Regions from separate parts of the Bradyrhizobium sp. P3_C3 genome, predicted to be linked through region 1. Evidence: riboswitches for the same ligand, from Rfam matches in the RefSeq annotation. Region 1 holds a riboswitch; the other holds the start of a gene.
The links. A riboswitch is a leader RNA that binds a small molecule or an ion and turns the genes downstream of it on or off. The one in region 1 is predicted to bind cobalamin.
Positions count from the first base shown of each region.

Region 2: it holds a riboswitch for cobalamin, as region 1 does, so the genes downstream of both, AC1DW2_RS09570 (DUF1636 family protein) here and AC1DW2_RS14770 (ribonucleoside-diphosphate reductase subunit alpha) in region 1, are expected to answer to the same signal.

Region 1 is NZ_JBFUGY010000011.1:85,486-93,339, forward strand. It holds gene AC1DW2_RS14740 (TonB-dependent receptor domain-containing protein) at 1-1,104, shown strand, start outside; gene AC1DW2_RS14745 (DUF6925 family protein) at 1,128-2,138, shown strand; gene AC1DW2_RS14750 (hypothetical protein) at 2,200-2,781, shown strand; gene AC1DW2_RS14755 (hypothetical protein) at 2,778-3,074, shown strand; gene AC1DW2_RS14760 (CbtB domain-containing protein) at 3,071-3,253, shown strand; gene AC1DW2_RS14765 (CbtA family protein) at 3,264-4,019, shown strand; cobalamin riboswitch at 4,114-4,331, shown strand; gene AC1DW2_RS14770 (ribonucleoside-diphosphate reductase subunit alpha) at 4,454-7,357, shown strand; gene AC1DW2_RS14775 (ribonucleotide-diphosphate reductase subunit beta) at 7,368-7,854, shown strand, end outside.
Region 2 is NZ_JBFUGY010000006.1:158,325-166,178, forward strand. It holds gene cobG (precorrin-3B synthase) at 1-467, opposite strand, end outside; gene cobN (cobaltochelatase subunit CobN) at 464-3,712, opposite strand; gene cobW (cobalamin biosynthesis protein CobW) at 3,712-4,761, opposite strand; gene AC1DW2_RS09570 (DUF1636 family protein) at 4,758-5,132, opposite strand; cobalamin riboswitch at 5,229-5,452, opposite strand; gene cobO (cob(I)yrinic acid a,c-diamide adenosyltransferase) at 5,493-6,128, shown strand; gene AC1DW2_RS09580 (cobyric acid synthase) at 6,155-7,603, shown strand; gene cobD (threonine-phosphate decarboxylase CobD) at 7,592-7,854, opposite strand, start outside.

The DNA of each region.
Region 1 (7,854 bases):
ACGCAGACGGTGCACCAGCTCTTCACGCGCGGGGAGGCGGTCTGGTCCGCTCTCGACGACCGGATGAAAAGCTATTTCGGTGTCAACTACACCAATCACTGGAACTACAACATCTCGCCCGGCGACGCGATGGCCACGATCACGACCGGCGACCGCGTCAAGTATGATTGGCACACCACGACCCAGCTTGCGCCCAACAACAATGTCATCTTTGGTGCGGAGCATGAGACCGAAACACTGCAAACGGCGACGGTCTCGGCGCAAAACATCAACAAGGCCGGATATATGGAGCTGCAGTCCCAGTTCCGGGATCGCGTCTTCTTCACGGCCAACGTCCGGCAGGACGATAACGAGCGGTTTGGGGAACATCCGACCTTTCGTCTGGCGTCTGCCGTGATCGTGCCGGTCACGGATACGAAGTTCAAGGGAAGCTACGGCACGGGGTTCAAGGCGCCCACGCTCAACCAGCTTTACGTCAGCTTTCCCGCGTTCTTCTTCTTTGCAAATCCCAACCTCAGGCCGGAGGAAAGCGTCGGATACGACGCCGGCTTCGAGCAACCCTTGTTTGGCGATCGCGTTCGCTTCGGGTCGACCTACTTCCGCAACAACATCACGGACCTGATCCAGAGCACGTTCGATCCCGTGACATTCACGAGCACCAACACCAATATCGGCAAGGCGATCACGGAGGGCACGGAGAGCTTCGTCGCGGCTGCGATCACCGACCGGCTTCGCGTTCGTGCCGACTACACTTTTACCCGCGCGGTCGATGCGACCGCGGGACTGGAGCTGCTGAGGCGTCCGAAGGAGAAGTGGAGCGCAAATGTCATCTGGAATCCGATCGATCCGCTGACACTTTCCGCAACCGTGTTGCACGTCGGGAGTTTCGTCGATGGTAACCGCGACTTCAGCATTCTGCGTCTGCTGGCTCCGGCCTACACTGTCGTCAACGTCGCAGCCGAATATCTGGTCACCGACCAGGTGAAGGTGTTCGGCCGGGTCGATAATCTCGCCAATGTGCACTATCAAAATCCGACCGGCTTTCTGCAGCCGGGACTGGGCGTCTATGGCGGCATTCGCCTGGCGAATTACGACGTCAGATAGCGAGAGAGAGAGAGAGAAGCCTCATGACGACGGCCGATCCGCTCATGGACCTGATCGCAAGCCAGCTTGCCGACGCTGAGGCCGGCTGGAGCGTCGGCACGTTCGGTGCCATTGCCGAGTTCACACGCGAGCCCGGTGAGGCCTTCGATATGGAGCAGTCGCGCAACGGGGGCAGCGTCGTGACGCAGAAGGGTGGGATGCGCGTTGTCTCCCACCCGGGCCTGCGCCTGATCGCATCGGAATCGCCGACCACGGAGAGCTGGAGCCACCGCATCGCGCTGTGTCTCCCGCATGAAGCCAGCGCCATGAGCGGTCGTACCGTGCTGACCGAGCTCGGTCCGGATATCGAGGCGCTCCTGAGGAGGGATCGCAGCGGCATCCTGTTCGACCTTGGCCTCGGAACGTTGCAGATCGACGCTTGCATCCGCGTCAGCGATGCCGATGCCGTCGCTGTGCTCAGGAGCCGCACGGGCCAATCCGTGTTCGCGCCCGAAAGTGACGCCATGCGGATCATTCTGGCCGCCAATCCGCACCGCGTCTTCATCAGCCGCATCGGGCGTGCCGAGGTATTCCAGCCGATCCCCCCGCCGGGTGGGCGAAGCCCTGACGGCCCGCACACCCACGTCCTGCCAAAGCTGCTCGCGCATCGCCGCACCCATGCCGCCACCGAGCCGCTGCCTGAGGGGTGGATCCCCTGCGCGCATCTCTATCCGGCCCATCCGCTCCGCGATCAGCTCGGCCGCAAGCGCGCTTTTCGGCCGGATCATCACGCAGCCTTCCAGGCGCTGCTCGAACTCTATGGGCTGCCGGAGCTCACGGCGTGCAAGTGCGCCGTGGTCGAGGCGGTCGCGAAGGGGCGGGGACCTGAGATGGTGACGCTTCCGCCCGATCGCACAGCGCGCGCCACCGTTCGCGTGGCCTTGCGCCAATTGGCGGCCATGGAGCCGCACAGCGCGACACTTGCCGCCTGGCTTGCCGTCTACGACCGGCGCGATCCAGCCGAGACTGAAGATCCCATGGAGGCTCTTCACTGAGTCAGACGTGATGCCGCGTTCCAGCAAAAATGTGCTACAGATCCCACAAGGAGATCGTCCCATGACTGTTACTATCCTGCCGCCCCACGCCGACCGTTTCCGCCTTCATCCGGTCACCTCGCGCCTTGCGCCGATGTTCTGCTTTGCGCTGCTGACCGTGTCATGCGCGCTCGCGAGCTTCGCGCTTGCCTGCGCGACGCCGTTTGCTGCGTTCGCCGTCGTCGCCGCCGCGATGCTGCCGATGCGTCCGGCGCTGCTCGTCGTCACCGGCGCCTGGCTCGTGAACCAGACCATCGGCTTCGGCGTGCTGCACTATCCCATCGATGGCAGCACCATCGCCTGGGGCTTTGTCATCGGTGCTGCCGCGTTGCTGTCGACGGCAGCGGCATCGACCGTTCTCCGCCTGCTGCCGCAGGGCCGTACGCCGCTGATGCTGGCCATCGCGCTCGTCGCCGCCTACGCCGCCTATGAGCTCGCGCTGCTTGCCGCGACGCCGTTCCTTGGCGGAGAGGGCGCGTTCACTGCGGCCATCGTGACGCGCATCGGGCTGACCAGCGCCGTCTGGCTCGCCGGCCTCGTCGCCGCCTGCGAGATCGTCCGCCTGGTCGATCCGTTCGGGCGCGGACGCGCGATGTCGGCTTGAACGACGAGGCCCATTGGCGTGATGGCATCACGTCCCTTGTCTTTGCAGTCAGGGGACACGGCGCGATTTGCGCCGTGCATCGCGGCGCATTCCGGACTTTGATCGGCGTGGAGCCCTCTGCGGAGGATTGCCTCAGCTATTTCCGGCGTTTTGAGGCTGTATTTCGGGAGGCCGCTGGCGCCAAGATCGCCCGTAAAGGCATTTCGGCAGGGACGAGCCTGCATCTTACCAGTCGCGATATCACCCGGAAGCTGTTAGAAAACGACCAAATCGCTAACGGAGAACAGCTATGAGCCAGTCCCATGTCGCACATCTTCCGATCGCAGCCGGACAGGCGGGACGGCTTTCGCAAGCCCTGATGGCCATGGTGCTCGGCTTGTTCATCGTCGGCGTCGTGGGATTCTCGCATATCGACATCGTTCACAATGCCGCGCACGACGTGCGCCACTCGAACGCATTCCCCTGCCACTAACCGGGGCGGCATGAGTACGTTTCGTTCGATCGTTTTCTCGTCGGTCATTGCCGGTTTCATCGTTGGTCTCATCGTCACGGTCGCCCAGCAGTTCGGCACCGTTCCCCTGATCCTGAAAGCCGAGGTCTTCGAGAAGGCGGCGGAGACCCATCAGCACGACGCGCCGCAGGCGGCTGCGGCTGGCCATGACCATGCAAGCCATGATCACGCCGACCATGATCATGGCGCCGAGGCGTGGGAGCCGCGAGACGGATTCGAGCGCAGCGCCTATACAGCGGCCGCGAACGTGCTGACCGCGATCGGCTTCGCACTGCTCCTGGCTGGCTTCTTTGCTGTTCGCAGCGGCGCGACCGGCGCGGGCGTCTCCTGGCATGAAGGCCTGATGTGGGGATTGGCAGGTTTTGCCGTGTTCACCATTGCCCCCGGCCTCGGCTTGCCGCCGGAGCTGCCGGGCGTGCCGGCTGCACCGCTGCTGTCGCGCCAGATCTGGTGGCTGGCCGCCATATTTGCGACGGCTGCTGGCTTGGCGTTGATCGTCTTTCGCCACTCGGTGCCGGCGGCAATTGCGGGCGTCATCCTGCTGATCTTGCCCCATATGATCGGCGCTCCCGAGCTGGCGCACGTCGAGACCAACGTGCCGTCCTCGCTGTCGCATCAGTTCGTCACCGCGGTCACGGTGACGAGCTTGATTTTCTGGAGCCTGCTCGGTGCTGTGACAAGTGCGATCTTCGCGCGCTTCGATCATAGTACGGATGTGCGTGCCTAGAATCCGGCCTGGCTTCACGCCCGCCATCACCGCATTCCACAGGAAATCCGCGCCAAGCCTGCCAACGAATCGTTGACACCCGGCTGCATATGTCACCACATGTGGGCGTCACGGTTCCGCTGGATCGCAAGATTTAGTGGCTAAGAGGGAAGCCGGTGAACCGCGCGAGAGCGTGGAATTCCGGCGCTGCCCCCGCAACTGTCAGCAGCGAGCTGCTTCCGAACAATCGTCACTGGTGCCTTTCGCGCCGGGAAGACGGGAAGTGGGCGACGACCTGCGAGCCAGGAGACCTGCCGCGACGATCTGAACGTCCACGGGCGGGGTGTCCGGCGGTCGCTTGCATGCACCGCCCGGCAACTCCGCTGCCGGCGTTTCTGCAGCGTCCTTCCTTACAGCCCCGTTCAAACACAACGCGCGCATCACGGGGCCCATTGATGTCACTCAACCTGCACGACGCGGACACCGCCTCCGCACCCATCGTTCATTTGCGTCCACAATCGCTTTCGCCTGCTTCGAGCGAGCCGGCCATGCAGATCATCCGTCGCAACGGCAAGGTCTCGCCGTTCGATTCCGCCAAGATCGCGGTCGCCATGACCAAGGCTTTCCTCGCGGTCGAAGGCACCAGCGCGGTCGCCTCGCGCCGCGTCCATGAGAGCGTGGAGCAGCTGACGGCCGAAGTCGTCGCTGCGTTGATGCGGCGGGCAGGCGAGGGACGCACCTTCCATATCGAGGACGTGCAGGACCAGGTCGAGCTCGCCTTGATGCGGAGCGAGCACCACAAGGTCGCACGCGCCTATGTGCTGTACCGCGAGGAGCGGTCGCGCCAGCGCGCCGAGGAGGCGGCCGCGGAAGTGACGCCCGCTGTCGCGCCGGTCCTTCATGTCACGCTCGCCGACGGTTCGCGCGTTGGTCTCGACACCAAGCGGCTCGCGCTGATTATCGGCGAAGCCTGCGCCGGCCTCGACGGCGTTTCCGCGGCACCCGTGCTCACCGAGACCACCCGCAATCTCTACGACGGCATCAGCCAGGACGAACTGGCGCTGGCCTCGATCATGGCCGCGCGCACGCTGGTCGAGCAGGAGCCGAATTACGCCTATGTCAGCGCGCGCCTGTTGCTGGACAAGCTGCGCGGCGAGGTGCTGTCCTATGTCCATGCCGTGCCGACCTTCGCCTCGCAGGCCGATATGGCTGTGCGCTATGCCGAATATTTCCCGGCCTATGTGAAGACCGGCATCGCTGCCGAACTGCTCGATCCTGAACTGGCCCGCTTCGACCTCGGCCGGATCGCGGCTGCTCTCAAGCCCGAGCGCGACCTGAACTTCCAGTTCCTCGGCCTCCAGACGCTGTACGACCGCTACTTCCTGCACGTCCGCGGCAAGCGGGTCGAACTGCCGCAAGCCTTCTTCATGCGCGTCGCGATGGGTCTTGCGGTTCGCGAGATCGACCGAGAGGCCAAGGCGATCGAGTTCTACGATCTGCTGTCGTCGTTCGACTTCATGGCCTCGACGCCGACGCTGTTCAATTCGGGTACGCTGCGTCCGCAGCTCTCGTCCTGCTTCCTCACGACCGTCTCGGACGACCTCGACGGCATCTTCAAGTCGATCAAGGACAACGCACTGCTGGCAAAATATTCCGGCGGCCTCGGCAACGACTGGACGCCGGTCCGTGGTCTCGGCGCCCACATCAAGGGCACCAACGGCGAAAGCCAGGGCATCATCCCGTTCCTGAAAGTCGCCAACGACACCGCGATTGCCGTCAACCAGGGCGGCAAGCGCAAGGGCGCGCTCTGCGCCTATCTGGAGACCTGGCACGTCGACATCGAGGAATTCCTCGATCTGCGCAAGAACACCGGTGATGACCGCCGCCGCACCCACGACATGAACACCGCCAATTGGGTGCCGGACCTGTTCATGCAGCGCGTCGATGCCGATAGCGAATGGACGCTGTTTTCGCCGGACGAGACGCCCGATTTGCACGATCTCTACGGCGAGGCGTTCAAGACGGCTTACGAGGCCTATGAGGCCAGGGCGAAGGCCGGCGGCATGCGCGTCTTCAAGACCGTGCGCGCGAGCGACCTCTGGCGTCGCATGCTGACCATGCTGTTCGAGACCGGTCATCCCTGGATCACCTTCAAGGACCCCTGCAATCTGCGTTCGCCGCAACGCCACGTGGGCGTGATCCATTCCTCGAACCTCTGCACCGAGATCACGCTGAACACCTCGGGCGACGAGGTCGCGGTCTGCAATCTCGGCTCCATCAACATGCTCAACCATGTCGGCCCCAATGGACTCGACCATGCCAAGCTGAAGCGGACGGTGACGACGGCCGTCCGGATGCTCGACAACGTCATCGACATCAATTTCTACACGATCCCCGAAGCGCGGCGTTCCAACATGCGTCATCGTCCCGTCGGGCTCGGCCTGATGGGCTTTCAGGAAGCGCTTCAGGTCCAGCGCATTCCGACCGCGTCCGACGCGGCCGTGGCGTTTGCCGACACCAGCATGGAGGCAATCTCGTTCTACGCGATCGAAGCGTCGTCCGATCTCGCCGCGGAGCGCGGACGCTATCCGAGCTTCGAGGGCTCGCTGTGGTCGAAGGGCATCTTGCCGCTCGACTCCATCCAGCTTCTCGCCGACTCGCGCGGTGGTCTCGACATCGATCGCTCCGCAACGCTCGACTGGGATTGCCTACGCAAGAAGGTCACGTCCAGCGGCATGCGCAACTCGAACGTCATGGCGATCGCGCCGACGGCGACGATCTCCAACATCTGCGGCGTCTCGCAGTCGATCGAGCCGAACTATCAGAACCTGTTCGTGAAATCGAACATGTCCGGGGACTTCACGGTCGTGAACGAGTTCCTGGTCCGCGACCTCAAGGCGAGGGGGCTTTGGGACGAGGTCATGGTCTCCGATCTCAAATATTTCGACGGCAGCGTCGGCCAGATCGACCGCGTCCCTGACGATCTGAAGGCGCTCTACGCCACCGCCTTCGAGATCGACAGCGCCTGGCTGATCGAGGCGGCCGCGCGTCGGCAGAAGTGGATCGACCAGTCGCAGTCGCTTAACCTCTACATCGCCAATCCCTCCGGCAAGAAGCTCGATGCGCTCTACCGGCTGGCCTGGCGGCGCGGCTTGAAGACGACCTACTATTTGCGCTCGCGCAGCGCCACGCATGTCGAGAAATCGACCTTGAAGGGCACCGACGGAAAGCTCAATGCGGTGTCCGCGTCAGTGGCGGTGTCGCACGCGCCGATCGTGATCCCGACCGCAGCGGCACCGGACCTCGACGGCATCAAGGCCTGCCGGATCGACGATCCCGAATGCGAAGCGTGCCAGTGAGGAGATGACGATGCTCGACTGGTCCGATACCGAAACCACAGCAGCCGCTCCGGCCGCCTCAAGTCTCGCCACCGCACTGCGTCCGCAGACCCAGCTCAAGCTCGAGCCGGCCGACCCGACCGGCTTAGGTGCGATCGATCGCGCCGGCGGCCGCGTCTCCGTCGACGACAAGCGGATGATCAACTGCCGCGCCGACGTCAACCAGCTGCTTCCGCTGAAGTACAAATGGGCCTGGGAGAAGTATCTCTCAGGCTGCAACAATCACTGGATGCCGACCGAAGTTTCGATGCAGGCCGACATCGCGCTATGGAAGTCGCGGGACGGGCTGACCGAGGACGAGCGGCGCGCGATCAAGCGCAATCTCGGCTTCTTCGCAGCCTCTGAATCGCTGGTCGCCAACAACATCGTGCTGGCGATCTACCGTCACCTCACCAATCCGGAGTGCAGGCAGTACCTCCTTCGGCAGGCCTTCGAGGAGGCGGTGCACACCCACACCT
Region 2 (7,854 bases), on a different contig from region 1:
TGATCGCGCTCGATGCGCACGTCGGCGGAGTCGCCGGCGAGTACGCGCGACTTTCCATCGTCGATGGCGAAGCCGAACTTTGTGGGGAGATCGAGCGTGCTGTCGGCGAGCGCTTCCTCAAGCTCCGCGGCGAGCGCCTGTGTCTCATCACCGCTGTTCCAGAACGGCGTCACCAAAATGTTGCGCCGGGCTTCGATGTCGGTATCGGGGTCGAGCAGCCGCAGCAACGCGAGTCCATCGAGCAGCCGGCGATGGCCTTGCTCGCTGACGCCTCTGATCTGGAGGTTGGCGCGGCTCGTCACATCGATGAGACCATTGCCGTAGCGTTCGGCGAGCTCGGCAAGACCGGCGACTTGCGCGGCTTCAAGCCTTCCGCCGAACGGGCGCACGCGAACCACGAGCCCGTCGCCCGATTGCATCGGGCGCAACGCGCCGGGACACCAGCCCTTGATCGCGGCCGCACTCATGAAGCCTCCTTCAGCGCAGCCGCGATCGAATTGCGGCGCGTTCGCCAGAGCGAGGCTTCGTGCAGGCGTGTGAAGCAGGTCTCCATCGCGGCGAGCGCCGCCGGATTCTCGCGGGCCATGAAGCTGCGGACATCGGCGTCGCCGAGCGTCGCATCGTAGTAGAGATCGAACAGATGCGGCGGTACGGCGCCGGCCAGATGCGCGAAGGCGGCCATGTGCTCCAGCGTCGCGGTAATCTCGGCGGCGCCGCGAAAACCGTGCCGCATCATGCCGGCGATCCAGGCCGGATTGGCCGCGCGTGCACGGACGACACGGGAGATTTCCTCGGTCAGCGTCCGCGCGTGCGGCTGCTCGGGCCGCGTCGTATCGAGGTGATAGAGCGATGGTCCTGCCGCACCGAGATGCGCTGCAGCCGCCGCGATGCCGGCTTCATGTGCGGCATAGTCGGCGGCAAGCAGAAGATCGGTCTCCGGCAAGTCCTGGACGTGCACGAAAGCATCGGCGGATGCGAGCCGCGTCTCGATGCCGGCACGATCCGGCTGCATCGCACCGTCCGCCGAGAACGCCCAGGACGATGCCGACAGCCAGGCTTCGCCGGCGGCATCGCGCGTCTCGGCCGTGAAGGCATCCGGGATCGCGGAGAGGCCGACGCCGTATTGGCCGGGGCGCGGCGCGAACACACGCGAGGCGCGGTGACGATAGGGATTCTCGTCGCCCTCCTCCTCGCGCGTTGCGAGCGCCTCGGCGGCGGCCTCGAACAATTGCGCAAGGCCGGAGAAGACATCGCGGAACAGGCCCGACACGCGCAGCGTGACGTCGATACGGGGGCGCCCGAGCTCCGCCGGTGCGATGATGTCATAGCCGGTGACGCGGCCGGAGGCGTGATCCCAGCGCGGCGCAAGGCCGGCGAGATGCAGCGCCATGGCAAACTCCTCGCCGGCGGTCCGCATCGTCGCGGAGCCCCAGAGATCGACCACGAGGCCTTTCGGCCAGTCGCCGTGATCCTGCAAATGGCGACGCAGCAGCTCTTCCGCGAGCCTGATGCCTTGCGCATGCGCCGACGGCGTCGGCACCGCGCGCGGATCAACGGCAAAGAGATTGCGTCCGGTCGGCACCACGTCCTGGCGTCCGCGATACGGCGAGCCCGATGGCCCCGGCGCAACGCGCTGTCCCGCCAGGGCGGAACGCAACGCATCGCGCTCCGCATCGGCGCAGGCGCCGCGGCCGAACACGTGCAAGCCGTCGCCGAACTGGCTCTCCTTGAGATCGCAGACGAAGCGATCGATCCGTGGGATCGCTTCCGCCGGTGCTGCCGAGGCATCCAGACCAAGATCGTCCTCAAGACCCGCCGCACGCGCTTCGTCGCGAATCGCGGCGATCAGACGCTGACGTCGGGCGGGGTCGAGGCCATCGGCGGTCGAATATTCGTCCAGCAGCCGTTCGAGCCGGCGCAGGCCGTCCGGCACCACGGATTGCTCCAGCGGCGGCGGCAGATGGCCGATGGTGACGGCATCCAAGCGCCGCTTGGCCTGCGCGGCCTCGCCGGGATCGTTGACGATGAAGGGATAGATGACCGGGAGATCGCCGATCAGCGCTTCGGGCCAGCACGCGGACGACAGCGCCACGGATTTTCCGGGCAGCCATTCCAGCGTGCCATGCGCACCCATGTGCACGACGGCGTCGATGTCCTGCTGCCGGAGCCAGAGATAGAACGCGACATAGGCGTGGCGTGGCGTGCGGGCGAGATCGTGATAGTCGGCATCGCGCGTGGCGGCATCGCCGCGCTCGGGCTGAACCGCGATGATCGATTGGCCACTTGCGATGGCCGCGAATTGAAATGCACCGTCGCGACAGCTCGGGTCATCCTCCGGCGCGCCCCAGGCTTGCGCGAGATCATCCTGCAATGCTTGCGGGAGACGCGAGAGCGCGGCGCGGTAATCGGCGACGTTCCAGGTCAGTCGCTGCTTCAGCAACGTTTCGCCAAGTGCGGAGACCGGCACAACATCGAAGCCGGCCTCTGTCAGGTCAGACAGCAATGCCTCGACCGACGCAAGCGCATCGAGACCAACCGCATGCGCGATCTGATGTGGACGGCCCGGGTAGTTCGAGAGCACGAGCGCCACCCGCTTCTCGGCGACTGGCGTCTCCGCGAGGCGCCGCCAGGCCGCAACGCGCGCGGCGACGGCCTTCACGCGCTCCTCATCGGGCCGGTGCGCCAGATGCGAAAATTGCAGATCTGGGTCGCGCTCCGCGGCCGATTTGAAGCTCACCACGCCCGCGAACAGGCGGCCGTCGACCTCCGGCAGCACCACATGCATCGCGAGATCGCCGGGCGACAGGCCGCGCAGCGACTCTGCCCAGTCCTGGCGCCGCGCCGATGAGAGCGCGACCTGGAAGACGGGACACGATGCAGCATCGAACGGTGTCGTGCCGTCCTCGCCTATCGCCGAGAACGCCGTCGCGTTGACGATCGCGGCGGGAGGATTCGTCGCGAAATACGTCCGCAGCCAATCCGCAACGCCCGGAGCCTTCAGCGAGGTGACGAACACGCCGTGCGCGTCAAAGCCGCGCTCGCGCAGCGCCGCGATCAGGGCGTCGACCGGCCCGGTATCAGCGGCGGTGAGATAGGAACGATAGAAGGTCACGAGCGCGAGCGGCTTTCCCTCGCCTGTCATCGGCGCAGCAATGACGCCACGCGCGGGATCGTAAAAGCCCATCTCAGGCACGTTCATCTCGCCGACGACCGGGCCCGCGTAAAGGCCCGAGGCCAGCGCGAGCTGCGCAATCGCGGCCTGGGCTGCAACGGAACCGCCGGTGTCGCAGAGCACCTTGAGCCGGCGCAGCGTCGAAACCGGCAGGGTCGAGTAGGCATCGAGCCGCGTGTCGTCGCGGCCGTCGGCCGGCAGCACGGCCAGCACGATATTGCGGTCCTTCGCCAGCTGCTGCAGGGCCGCGAGCCCGTACGGCCAATAGGACTCACCGCCGATCAGGCGCACCAGGATGCCGCGCGCCTGCGACAGCGTGCGCTCGATATAGGTGTCGACCGACAACGGATGCCGCAGCTCCGCGAGATTGGCGAGCCGCAGCGACGGCAGACTGTTACGGCCGCGCCGCCAGCCGGCCGCGAACGCGGCAAGGTCGGAATCCGAGTACGAGAGCACCACGAGATCGGCCGGGTCCTGGCCGATGTCCCTTGGCGTCGCGGTCTCCTCGAGACCGCGGCTCTCGCGGAAGACGACGTGCATCAGATACCAGATCCTGAAAGCCCAAGTCCGACCTTGATCGCGGCCTCGTCAATATCGCCGTGCTCGCCGATCACGACGAGCTTCGACTGCCTGAGAGCTGCGCCCCAAGGCTTGTCGAATTGGTGGCGCACGCGCTCGCCGACCGCTTGCAGCAACAGGCGCATCGGCTTGCCCGCGACCGCGATATAGCCTTTGACGCGCAGCACGTTTTGCTCGCGCGAAAGACGCTGCACCGACGCGACCAGCGCGTCGATGTCGCTGATTTCAGGAAGATCGATCACGACGGAGGCGAAATCGTCGTGCTCGTGATCCTCCTCGCCGTCGTGATGCGAGGGGCGCGCGGCGAGATCGTTCTCTGCGGCAGCGCCGAGGCCGAGGATGACACGCGCATCGATCACGCCATCGGTGACGGATAGCATCGGCACGCGGCGCGGCATCTCGGCGGTGATGGCGGCTTTGGCCGCTTCGATCCCTGCGGCGCCCGCAAGATCGGCCTTGGTCAGCAGCACGATATCGGCGCAGGCGATCTGGTCCTCGAACACTTCCGACAGCGGCGTCTCGTGATCGAGATTTTCGTCCGCCGCGCGCTGCGCTTCCACCGCAGCCGGGTCCGGCGCAAAACGGCCGGCGGCGACAGCCTCGGCATCGGCCAGCGCAATCACGCCATCGACCGTGATGCGCGAGCGGATCTCAGGCCAGTCGAACGCCTTCAGCAGCGGTTTTGGCAGCGCCAAGCCAGAAGTCTCGATCAGGATGTGATCGGGCCGCACCGTCCGCGCCAAGAGCTTTTCCATGGTTGGAATGAAATCGTCCGCAACGGTGCAGCAGATGCAGCCATTGGCGAGCTCGACGATGTTTTCCTCGGGGCAGTTCGCGTCGGCGCAGGATTTCAGGATCTCGCCGTCGACGCCCTCGCTGCCGAACTCGTTGACGAGCACCGCGAGCTTCTTGCCGTCGGGGTTTGCGAGCAGATGCTGGATCAGCGTCGTCTTGCCTGAGCCGAGAAAACCGGTGACCACCGTCACGGGGACTTTTGCGAGCGAGTTCATTCGGCGGCCTCCGGCAACACGGCAATGGGGGGAATGCGGGCAAGCGACTGCTTGCGGAAGATTTCGGGACGGCTGCGCCAGGGCACGAGGCCATCGGGCGCGGCGGCATAGGCCGCAGCACCCGCGACCACGTCGCTCGCATGGGCCTCTGACAGGCGGCCATAGACATAGGACCAGCGGCCGGGCGCGCTGAGCGCAACCGAGCAACCCTGGCTGCATGCCGACAGGCATTCAACGGGAACCACATTGACGCCCTCGGGCACGCCGGCATCGAGGATCGCGCCATGCAGGCGCTTGCCGGGCGTCGTCTCACCCTCGTCGAGCGTCTGGCCGGCACGGCAGGTAATACAGACGTGAAGTGTGACGGTCATCGCCTCTTCCAGGATAAACAGCGGGAGGCGAAGAGGCACACGGACCATTCCCCCGAAGGTCCGTTTCCCCGTCGCGGAACACCCCGTCCGCCGGTCCAAAACTCGTCCGCGCTGGCAGGTCTCCCGGCTTGCGGAGCAGGGCTTTTGGCCCTTCGATCCCCGCCTTCCCGATCCCCTGCGGGGGATCAGTGGCCTCGGGCATCTCTCCGGTCACGGTCGCGGGGGCGGCTGCAGTTTGGAGCCGAATCTTGTCGATTCGGACCCTATCGCATTCCCTCTTCGCCTGTCATAGGACAGGAACCAACGCCGGGCCACCATTTGCCCCCGGCCGCCTCTTGTCAAGCCGAAGGACCCTGTCAGATGACGCCTGAACCGGATACCCAAACGGCCGAGGAAACCGAAGCCCGCCACGCCGCGAAAATGGCGAAAATCAAGGTCGCCCGCGACAAGATCATGGCGACCAAGAGCGGCGAGAAGGGCCTCATCATCGTCCACACCGGCGCCGGCAAGGGCAAGTCCTCCTCCGCCTTCGGCATGATCGTCCGCTGTGTCGCCCATGGCTTCCCCTGCGCGGTCGTGCAGTTCATCAAGGGCGCCTGGGACACCGGCGAGCGGCGCCTGCTCACCGGCCATTTCGGCGAGCTCTGCCAGTTCCATGCGATGGGCGAAGGTTTCACCTGGGAGACGCAGGACCGCGCCCGCGACATCGCCGCAGCACAGGCCGGCTGGGCGAAGGCCAAGGAGCTGATATCAGATTCCAACCTGCGCATGGTCGTGCTCGACGAGATCAACATCGCGCTGCGCTACGACTATCTCGACATCGCCGAGGTCGTCGAATTCCTGAAAACGCACAAGCCGCCGATGACGCATGTCGTGCTCACCGGGCGCAACGCCAAGGACGAGCTGATCGAGATCGCCGATCTCGTTACCGAGATGACGCTGGTCAAGCACCCCTTCCGCTCCGGCATCAAGGCGCAAGCCGGCGTCGAGTTCTGAGCACGGCCCCAGGTTCTGAAAACACCATGGCGCGCGCATTGATGATCCAGGGGGCCGGCTCGGACGTGGGCAAGTCGCTCATCGTCGCCGGCCTCGCCCGCGCGTTCACGCGGCGCGGCGTGCGCGTGCTGCCCTTCAAGCCGCAGAACATGTCGAACAACGCGGCCGTGACCGTCGACGGCGGCGAGATCGGTCGCGCCCAGGCGCTGCAGGCGCTGGCCGCCGGCGTCGAGCCGCACACCGACATGAACCCGGTGCTGCTGAAGCCCGAAACCGATGTCGGCGCACAAATCATCGTGCAGGGAAAGCGGATCGCGACCGCGCGCGCGCGTGAATATGCGGCGATGAAACCGTCGCTGATGGGCGCGGTGCTGGAAAGCTTCGAGCGGCTGAAGGCGCGCGCCGATCTGGTGCTGGTCGAAGGCGCCGGCAGCCCGGCCGAGGTCAACCTGCGCAACGCCGACATCGCCAATATGGGCTTTGCGCGCAAGGCCGACGTGCCCGTCGTGCTGGTCGGCGACATCGACCGCGGCGGCGTCATCGCCCAGCTCGTCGGCATCAAGACGGTGATCGACCCCGACGATGCCGCGATGATCGAGGGTTTCGTCATCAACAAGTTCCGCGGCGACCCCTCGCTGTTCGACGACGGCTACAAGCTGATCGAAGCGAAGACCGCGTGGCGCGGCCTTGGCGTGCTGCCCTGGTTCGCGCGCGCCGGCGAGCTGCCGGCCGAGGACGCGCTGGGCCTGAGCGACGCGCGCAAGCCCGGCCAGTGCAAGATCGCCTGCCTCGTGCTGTCACGGATCGCCAATTTCGATGATCTCGATCCGCTGAAACTCGAGCCCGGCGTCGATCTCGTGATGGTGCGGCCGGGCGAAGCCATCCCCGGCGATATCAGGCTCGTCATCATCCCCGGCTCGAAATCCACCCGTGGCGATCTCGCCTTCCTGCGCGCGCAGGGCTGGGACATCGATCTGCTGGCGCATCACCGCCGGGGCGGCCATGTGCTCGGGCTCTGCGGCGGCTATCAGATGCTCGGACGCAGCGTCGCCGACCCCGACGGCATCGAAGGCCCCGCCGGCGACACGCCGGGTCTCGGACTTCTGGACGTCGCCACAATGATGAGCCCGCAGAAGACGCTGACGCGCGTCGCGGCCGTGCATGCCGCCACGGACCAGCCGATCGAGGCCTACGAAATCCACATCGGCCGCACCGATGGGCCGGATCGCGCCCGCCCGTTTGCGAAACTGAATGGGGAGCCGGAGGGCGCGATCTCCAGCGATGGGCGCGTGCAGGGCAGCTATTTGCACGGCCTGTTCACCTCGGATGATTTCCGCAAGGCGTATCTCGCAAAGCTCGACATTCCGGCAGGTGATGAGCCTTATCATGCGAGAGTCGAGAGCGCGCTCGACGCCCTCGCCGATCACATCGAACTGCATCTCGACGTCGGCGGCCTGCTGGCGCTAGCGCGCTAGCGCCTCGGCAAGGCGCGTCCATTCGGCTTCGCTGCCGGGAAGCCCGAGGCGCAGCCATGCCGGCTGTTTCGCGAATACGCGCGACCAGATTTGGCTACGCGCCAGTTTCTCCTGCGCAGCAAGCGCATCAGGCGTCTCGTAGAGACGAAACAGTGGTGCACCGCCGACGAGCCGCCAGCCTTCCGACTGCACGATGTCGTCGAGGCGGGCACAGTCGCGTGCGAGCCGCGCTGACGTCGCCTCGGCCCAGG